2 regions of the Phreatobacter stygius genome follow, and region 1 is predicted to be linked to the other one. Evidence: predicted binding sites of a transcription regulator. Region 1 holds the regulator's gene; the other holds the start of a gene.

Region 1 (4,777 bases):
GACGGCACGCTGTCGCTCGCCGAGATTGCCGGGCGCATCGGCAAGCCCTATCTGCCGCTGCCGCCAGCCCTGCTGCGTGGCGTCCTGTGGTTCGCCAACCGGCTGAAACTGACCCCACTCGGCCCGGCCCAGGTGAATTTCCTGCAATACCGGCCGGTGCTGGCCAATGACCGCCTGAAGACCGGCTTCGGTTATGTGCCGGCCCTGTCGGCGGCGGAGGCCTTTGACCGCTATTGGCGTGCGAGGCCGGCATCATGACCTTCCTCGTCATCGGCGCGGGACCGGCCGGGCTTGCCACCGCCCGGGTGTTCAAGGCGGCCGGCCTGCCCTTCGAGGTGGTCGAGCGGCATGCCGATATCGGCGGCCAGTGGCTCTATGGCGCGCCATCGAGCGGGGTCTATGCCTCGACCCACCTGATCTCGTCGAAAACCACCACGGCCTTTGCCGACTATCCGATGCCGGAAGACTGGCCGGCCTATCCACATCACGCTCAGGTTCTCGATTATCTCAAGAATTTCACCCGCCATTTCGGCCTCTACCCGTCGATCCGTTTCAACCGGGCGGTGACCCGGCTGACCCGGCAGGAGGATGGCTGGCGGGCGAGCTTCGACGACGGCACGAGCCTCGACTACCAGGGCGTGGTCATTGCCAATGGTCATCTCACCGATCCCGAACTGCCGCAGATCCCCGGCAGCTTTTCCGGCGAGCTGATGCATTCCAAGACCTACAAGAACGCCGCGATCTTCAGCGGCAAGCGCGTGCTGATCGTCGGCATGGGCAATACCGGCTGCGACATCGCGGTCGATGCCGTTCATCGCGCCTCGAAAGTCTTGTGGTCGGTGCGCAGCGGCAATCATTTCGCCCCGAAATTCCTCCGCGGCAAGCCGGCGGACGAGGCCAATCACAAGGCGAAACTTGTGCTGCCGCGCCGGCTTCGCTCGATCCTGCACGAGGCGGTGCTGCGGTTTGTTGTCGGCTCACCGGAAGATTTCGGGCTGCCGCGCCCGGCGCACCGGCTTTACGATCGCACCCCGGTGGTCAATTCGCTGGTGCTGCAGCACCTCGGCCAGGGCGACATCGCCGTCCGGCCGCCGATCGAGGAGCTCGACGGCAACCGTGTCATCTTCACCGACGGCCAGACCGACGAGGTCGATCTCGTGCTGCTGGCCACCGGCTATCGGATCACCTTCCCGTTCCTGGACGAGGCCGGGCTGATACGCGAACTGAACTGGAAGGCGCCGGCGCCGCACCTGCACCTGAACATCTTCCCGCCCACCGATAACAACCTGTTCGTCGTCGGCATGATCGAAGGCGCGGGCATCGGCTGGCCCGGGCGCGACCTGCAGGCGAAGATCGTCGCGGCCTATCTGGCGGCCCGCAAGGACGCACCCGACAAGGCCCAGTCCTTCCGCCGGGAGATCAAGCGCCATTGCGCCGCGCCCCGCCCTCGGGATGCCGGCCCCCATGGCATCTTCATCGATTTTGTCGATTACAAGCGCGTGCTCGGCAAGGGGATCGAGCGGTTGAGCTGACCTCTTTCGGCCGCCCGACGGCGGCCGGCCTCAGGCCGCGCCGGCGAAACGCTCGTTGAACGCATAACCGGAGCCGCGCACGGTGCGAATCGGGTCGGCCTCGCGGCCACGCTTCACCGCCTTGCGCAGGCGTCCGATATGGACGTCGACAGTGCGCTCGTCGATATAAACGTCGCGGCCCCAGACGCCGTCGAGCAATTGCTCACGGGTATAGACGCGCCCCGGCGACTGCATGAGGAATTCCAGCAGGCGGAACTCGGTCGGGCCCAGCGTGATCTCGCGGCCCGAGCGGTGTACCCGGCGCGTCTCGCGGTCGAGTTCGATATCACCTGACTTCAGCAGGCTCGACAGATGCTCGGGCTTGGCCCGGCGGAGCAGCGCCCGGATCCGCGCCAGAAGCTCGGGCACCGAGAACGGCTTCACCACATAGTCGTCGGCGCCGGTGGCAAGCCCGCGCACGCGCTCGCCTTCCTCGCCGCGTGCGGTGAGCATGATCACCGGCAGGCGCTCGGTCTCGGCGCGCAGCCGGATGCGCCGGCAGAGCTCGATGCCCGACAGCCCCGGCAGCATCCAGTCGAGCAGCATCAGATCGGGGACCGCCTCGCGCAGACGCACCTCGGCCTCGTCGCCGCGCATCACCGTTTCGACGCGGTAGCCTTCGGCTTCGAGATTGTAGCGGAGGAGAACGGTGATCGGCTCTTCGTCCTCGACCACCATGATGCGTGCGATCATGAGAAAATCCTTCGCAGGTTAAGTTCCGGCCGCGACGATCGTCGTGGTGTCGAGCTTCGGCCGCTCTTCGGCGAGCGTCGTGCCATTGACCACGTAGTAGATCGTCTCGGCGATATTGGTGGCGTGGTCACCGATGCGCTCAAGGTTCTTGGCGCAGAACAGGAGATGCGTGCAGGCGCCAATATTGCGCGGGTCCTCGAGCATGTAGGTCAAGAGCTCGCGGAACAACGAATTGTAGAGGGCATCGATATCGCCGTCGGATTTCCACACTTCCAGGGCGGCCGCGACGTCGCGCTGCGAAAACGCGTCGAGCACTTCCTTGATCCGCTCGAGCGCGAGCCGGGCCATGGCGTCGAAACCACCGGTCACCTTGGGCAACGGCAACGAGCCGTTGATGGCGATGACCCGCTTGGCGATGTTCTTGGCGAGATCGGCAATGCGCTCCAGGTCGGCGGCGATGCGCAGGGCGCCGACAATCTCGCGCAGGTCGATCGCCATCGGCTGGCGCCTGGCGATCACCAGGATGCCGACCTCCTCGATCTCGCGCTGCATGGCGTCGATGGTCGGATCGGCGGCGCGCACCGTCGAGGCAAGCGCGACATCGCCGCGGATCAGCGCATCGATGGCGCCAACGATCTGTTTCTCGGTGAGTCCGCCCATTTCGGCGACGCGCTGCGCCAAGCCCTTCAGCTCGTTCTCGAATGCGCTGACGATGTGCTCGGTCATGCAGGTCTCCTGGGTGGGGCTGGCAAAGGGGGCTTTTCCCTACCCTGATATGACGACGGTTCTATGCTTGGGACGTGACACATCAATGACGATGAATCACACAATGCTTCAATTGCTTAGATGAGATGCGACAAGACCGCCGGCAAGCACCCGATGGCCGACTCGGCTATTCCGCCGCGGGCGGCACGCGGCGGGCCGGCATTTCGGCGACCGGCGCCTCGCCTTGTTCGGCCGCCGCCGCGGCGGCGGTCTCCAGGCGAACCGTGAAGGTCGCGCCGTCGCGTCCCTCGCTTTCGATCGCCAGGCGGCCACGATGGCGCTTGACGATATGTTTGACCAGCGCCAGGCCAAGGCCGGTGCCGCCCTTCTCGCGGCTCGACGCCACATCGACGCGATAGAAGCGTTCGGTCAGGCGCGGCAGATGTTCGGCCGGGATGCCCGGCCCGTGGTCGCGCACCGCGACCACCGCCTCGTCGCGCCGCTTGCCGCGCGGCTCGCGCTTCAGCGTGATCTCCACCGTCTTGCCCTCGGCGCCATATTTGATGGCGTTCTGGACCAGGTTCTCAAACAGCCGGAACAGCTCGTCCTGGTCGCCCGAGACCACCAGCGAAGGTTCGGCCGCCTCCACGCCGACGCTGACGCCGAGCGTTTGGGCATAAGGGCCGAGGCTGTCGCGCACCTGGCCGAGCAGCGGCACCAGGTCGATCAGCGCCACCGGCCGGACATGTTCGTTCAATTCGACCCGCGACAGCGACAGGAGGTCGTCGATCAGCCGTGCCATGCGATTGGCCTGGGCCAGCATGATCGCCAGGAACCGCTCGCGCGCCGCCGGATCGTTTTTCGCCGGCCCCTGGATGGTCTCGACGAAACCCACGACGGAGGCGAGCGGCGTCCTGAGCTCATGGCTCGCATTGGCGACGAAATCGGCGCGCAGACGCTCCAGCCGGCGCTCTTCGGTCAGGTCGCGCAGCGAGACCAGCACGAAATCGGGGCTGGCTTCCTCACGTGCCCTCACCGTCAGCGCGACCGGGGCGGCCTCGACCCGGAACCACCGGTTGACCGGCACCCGCTCGGTATAGTCGATCTCCTGGCTGGCATTGGTGGCGAGCGCCCGGCGCACCGCCTCGACCACCTCGGGCGTGCGCAGCGCCAGCGTCAGCGGTTCGCCGCGTTTCAGGCCGGGGACCAGATCGGTCGCCCGGGCATTGTGGCTGCGAACGATGAGCTTCGGATCGATCAGCATGGCCGGCGCCGGCAGGGCCGCGATCAGCCCTTCGATGGTCAGGTCGGTCAGCCGGGCGGCGCGGCGCGCCAGTTGTTCCGGATCCGGCGGAAGCGGCGCCACGCTGCGCCGGCGCACGATCAGCGCCGCGGCGGTCATCACCGCGACCGCTCCGATGGCATAAGGCCATTCGACCTTGCGCCAGGCGATCAGGACCGTGGCGACGAGGAAGGCCACGACCAGCAGCAGGGTGCGCCCTTGCCAGCCCTGTAGTCGCGGCGGTTCCAATTCGTCGTCCATGACTGTGTCCTAGAGCATTTTTGCGCGCGACGGAGCCCGGTTCGCACCAAGATTACGACGAAACGGGGCAATGAACGCCTCTTCGTTTCGACGAAACGACAGGACGTTCAGCGGCGAGCAAAGGTGACTGGCACGCCGATGCGACGGTTCGATGACATGGACGGTCGGCTTCAGTCGCGCCGGAACACGACGCTCGCCGCCCAGCCGGTGAACAGCGCCATGGCAGCGGCCGCCATGCCATAGATCAGCCCGTTGTCGCGGGCGG
Region 2 (4,777 bases), 2.6 Mb from region 1:
GCGCCATCCCGTTGACGGGCCGCCGCGGCGGCAGCCGCCGGCCTCCCGCCGAACCCGATCAGCCCAGGTAATCGTTGTCCAGGTAATCGTGCACGACCTCGCCGAGGTCGAGGGTGAGGTCGGCGATCAGATGCACGCCGGACAGGATCTCCAGCACCGGCAGGTCGGCGACCGGCGCCAGGGCGTGCGGGCTGAGTTCCAGCGCCGCCGGCCCGGTCCAGGCGCCCTTGAGGTCGAGATCGCGCAGGTAGTAGCGCACCAGTTCGCAGACGCGCGGGCGGCCGTCGACATGGGGAACGATCTTGAGCAGGAAGCCCGGCTCCTGAAGCGCGTGCAGCGCGGTCTCGTCCGGGATGCGCCGGTGCTTGTAACCCATCGTGCCGGTGGCGATCCGCGCCGGCCCGAAATCGAGCGTGCCGACCAGCGTGTCGCCTTCGACCTTCAGGCTCGGCGCGGCGAGCTTCTTGGGAAAGCCCCAGAGTTCGCGCCCGCCGGCGATCGGCGGGTCGTCGTCGAGGAACATCGAATGGACGAAACCGCCGCTCTGGTAGCCGCCCTGCCCGTCCGGCAGCCTGACCGGAATGACCTGGCCGGATTCGGTGTAGTCACCGAAGCCGGTCGAATCGGGCATGCGGATGAACTCGTATTTGACGATCGGCTCGACGATCTCGAGCGGCTCGGGAACCACCCGTTCCAGCGCCTCGCGGCTGGTCCGATAGGTGATGATCAGGAATTCGCGATTGACGAAACGATAGGGGCCAGGCGGAAAGGACGGGTTTTCCAGCGGCATGGCGAAGGCGTTCTTGCGGATATCGGCGGGTTCCATCGAAACGGTCCTCGGAGCGGGGCGTCGGCGCGCAAAACGTGAACGGTGGGCGGCGGTTCAGGCGAGGTAGTCGTGAACCACCGTGCCGAGATCGAGCGTGTAGTCGGCGATCATGTGCAGGCCGGTGACCTCGCCCGCCATCGGCAGGTCGGCGAGCGGCGCCAGGGCGTGCGGATGCAGCCTGAGCGCCGACGGCCCGGTCCAGGCGCCCTTCACGGTAACGTCGCTCTTGGTGACCCGGACCAGCTCGCAAATGCGCGGGCTGCCATCGACATGCGGGATGATCTTCAAAAGGAAGGTCGGCTCGAGGAAGCCGGCAAGCGTCGCCTCGGCGTCGGCGCGCCGGTGCTTGTAGCCCATGGTGCCGGTGGCGACCCTGACGCGGCCGAAATCCAGCGTGCCGACCAGCGTGTCGTGCTCGACCGCCAGCTTCGGCCCGGCGAGCTTTTGCGGAAAGCCCCAGAGTTCGCGTCCGCCCGAGATCGGCGGATGGGTGTCGAGGAACATGAAGCGGGTATAGCTGCCGGTCTCCTGGCCGAACTTCACCGGGATGACCTGGGCGGCGCCGCTATAGGCGCCGAAGCCGGTCGAGTCGGGCATGCGCACGAATTCGATACGGACGGCGGCGTCGATCACCTCGAGCGGTTTCGGCACGACGCGCTCGATCAGCGCGCGATCGGTCCGATAGCTGATGGTCAGATATTCGCGGTCGACGAAGCAATAGGGCCCCGGCGGAAAAGACGGGCGGTGCAAGGGCATGGCGAATGCGGATGCTCTGACGTCCTGGGCTTTCATGGGCTCACCTCGCACCTTAAAAAAAGGGTGAACGCACCCCACCCTGCCGGACGAGCGCGACCGCGCTGATCTATGACACGGGGCGCGACAGGCGGATGTCACGGGCCGGTGTTTCTCGTCCCCTCATGTCGTCCGGCTGGTGCCGCTCGGCCGGCCCCGGCAGCCGCCGGTTGCCGCCCGGCAAGCGCGCGCGCCGCGTGACCCTCGGCCCGCGACCGGCGCAACGCGCCCTGCCGGCGCGAGCCGCGAGGCGAAATGCCAGCTCGACTTGCATCAAGCCCTCTGGATTAATCTTCGGTAGAGCGAATTCTGGCATTATTCTCGGCTCGGCAAGGGACACTGCAGGACATGCTTCGCAGCCGCTGGATGGCAAACTGGGCGAACCGGGGACCCGCCTTGCGCTGGGTCGCGCCGATCGTCCTGATTGCCGGCTGCTTCTGCGCAGTCTGCGCCCATGTCCTGATCGAAGCGCGCCACGCAGCCCTGGAGCGTGCCGCTCAGACCGCCACCGGCCTGGTTGCCGCGATCGAGACCGACACCATTCACAACGTCGAGAGCGTCGCTCTGTCGATCGCCGGCGTCGTCGAGGGCCTGAAGCGGCCCTATATCGATCAGGTCAGCCCCGAACTCCGCCAGGTCCTTCTGTTCGACCGGTCGACGACCGCGCGCCATCTCGGCGGCATCATGGTCATCGATGAAACCGGCGAAGTGCACCTGGATTCGCGGACGCTCTATCCGCTTTCGGTCAACCTCAGCGATCGCGATTACTTCCAGTTCCACAAGGGCAGTGCCTCAGCCGGGATCTATATCAGCCGCCCCTATGAGGATCCGATCACCGGGCAACTCAGCGCCGGGGTCAGCCGACGCCTCTCCCATCCGGACGGATCGTTCGCCGGTGTGGTGATCGGCGCCCTGCGCCTGGAATATTTCCAGAACCTGTTCAAGGACACGTTTCTGGGCACCGACGGGCTCATCACCCTGGCCCGCGCCGACGGCACCATGCTCATGCGGTGGCCCTTCCAGGAACACCTGCTCAGCTGGAATCTCCGGTCCACGGAACTGTTCAGGCATTTTGCTCAGAAAAGAGCCGGCCGTTATGAAGTGAAGATCGTCCCCGACGGCATCGACCGGCTCATGGTCTATGGCCAGATCGGCGAATTGCCGCTGGTCGTCGTGGTCGGGCAATCCCTCGCCGACATCTATGCGTCGTGGCGCCGCTACGCCTCGATCGTCAGCCTGCTGGTCGCCGGGCTCTGCGCCGTCACCGTCACGCTGGCGGTGTATCTGGCGCGCGAACTGAAGCGGCGCACCGACACCGAGGCCGAACTCGAGCTACGCGCCCGGACCGACGAACTGACCGGCCTGTCCAACCGGCGCCATTTCAACGAGACGCTCGATCGGGAATGGGGGCGCGCGGCGCGCGCCCAGGAGCCGCTCGCATTGCTCATGCTCGATATCGACCATTTCAAGACCTATAACGATGCCTACGGCCATCAGGCGGGCGACAAGCTGCTCCAGGCGCTGGGTTCGGCGATCAAGGGCAGCATCCGGCGCCCGGGCGATCACGGGGCGCGCTACGGCGGCGACGAATTCTCGATCCTGCTGCCGGGAACCGAGGCCGAGGGCGCGGTGCGGGTGGCCGAGCTGGTGCGCGCCTGCCTGGCGCAGACCGAGCCCGGCGAGATCAGGTCGGCGCAGCGGCTGAGCGTTGGTGTCGCCTGCCTCACGCCCAAGCCGGAATGGCAGCCCGACGAACTCATCGCGCTGGCCGATCGCGCGCTCTACCGGGCCAAGGAGCTCGGCCGCAACCGCACCGAAATCGTCGAGCGCCGGTCCGCCCGGCCGGCACTCCGGCGGCAGCAAGGCCCCCACCAGGCTTCGTAGCGAATGGCGAGTAGTGAATGGGGATGATGCGAAAACCGCAGTGAACGTCCCCCTGCCGCAAGCGATTTGTGCCGGCGGCATTTCGCTGCATGCCCCATTCGCCACTGGCTATTCGCTATTCGCCCCCGATTCCGGAAAGGACAGTGCCTTGAGCGAAAACCTTGGATTGGACGAGACGCGTCGGGATGCCGCCCTGCACGGCCCGATCGAGAGCATCCGGTTTTCTGGCCTCGGCGCCGGTCCGGCGCTGATCGTGCTGGGAGCCGTGCATGGCAACGAGATCTGTGGTCCGAACGCCATTCGCCGCGCCATCGCCGCATGCCGCTCGGGCGAACTCTTGATCCGGCGCGGCGACGTCACCTTCGTGCCGGTGGCCAATCCGAAGGCCTATCTCCAGAACACCCGGGAAGGCGACCGCAATCTCAACCGCGACCTGCGCGAGAAACCCTATCCCGCCGACTATGAGGACCGGATCGGCAATCGCCTCTGTTCACTCCTGCGCCAGCACGACGTGCTGCTCGACATCCATTCATTCAAGAGCCCCGGCGTCCCCTTCACGTTCTTCGGGCCGGAGAACAACCGGGGCGAACTCGAAGCCTTCCGGCACGCCGATGCCGAAGGCGCGCTGGCCGCCTGCCTCGGCACGACCATCGCCATTCACGGCTGGCTGGAAAATTATGCGCGCCTGCTGGCCGTGCGCGAGCGCATCGGTTTTCCCTGCACGTCAATCGCCGAGGGTTGGGGCACCACGGAATATATCCGCTTTTCCGGGGGTTACGGCGTGACGCTCGAGTGCGGGTTGCACGACGATCCGGTCTCGGCCGAGGTCGGCTACAGCGCCATCGTCAACACGCTGGCCCATCTTGGCCTGACCGATGGGCCGGCACCGGCGCTACGCCCGCAGACGGTCATTCACATGGTCGATGTCATTGTCTGCGAACAGGCGGGCGACCGCCTGGAGGGCCGCTGGAAGACCGGTGATGCGGTTGCAGCCGGCGACCTCGTCGCCCGGCGCGCCAATGGCGAGGCGGTCAGGGCCGCTCGCCCGGGCTTCATCATTTTCCCCAATGCCAATCCGAAGCCCGGCGAAGGCATCTGCCATCTCGGTGTCGCCAGCGACCGGCGGATCTGAGCGACCCACCCCGCAGCCGCGCTAGCGTTGCGGGCTGAGGGCGAGTTGAGAGGCGATGCCGTCACGCTCGTAGACATCGTGGCGAAACCGCACCACGCCGGCGGGATCGGCCCAGGCGGTGACGTAGACCCAATAGACCG

Evidence for each region. Region 1 encodes PhoB, which activates phosphate uptake and scavenging genes when phosphate is short. Its sites were predicted from a motif close to TGTCATNNANCTGTCAT; they were not measured.
Region 2: the regulator PhoB is predicted to act here: its motif matches at 1,706-1,722, upstream of E8M01_RS28145 (acetoacetate decarboxylase).

The regions. Positions count from the first base shown of each region.
Region 1 is NZ_CP039690.1:1,186,472-1,191,248, forward strand. It holds gene E8M01_RS05520 (NAD-dependent epimerase/dehydratase family protein) at 1-258, shown strand, start outside; gene E8M01_RS05525 (flavin-containing monooxygenase) at 255-1,532, shown strand; gene phoB (phosphate regulon transcriptional regulator PhoB) at 1,563-2,264, opposite strand; gene phoU (phosphate signaling complex protein PhoU) at 2,283-2,990, opposite strand; gene E8M01_RS05540 (ATP-binding protein) at 3,157-4,512, opposite strand; gene E8M01_RS05545 (TIGR02186 family protein) at 4,683-4,777, opposite strand, start outside.
Region 2 is NZ_CP039690.1:5,969,867-5,974,643, reverse strand. It holds gene E8M01_RS28150 (acetoacetate decarboxylase) at 59-826, opposite strand; gene E8M01_RS28145 (acetoacetate decarboxylase) at 884-1,621, opposite strand; gene E8M01_RS28140 (GGDEF domain-containing protein) at 1,970-3,505, shown strand; gene E8M01_RS28135 (succinylglutamate desuccinylase/aspartoacylase family protein) at 3,654-4,637, shown strand; gene E8M01_RS28130 (L,D-transpeptidase family protein) at 4,659-4,777, opposite strand, start outside.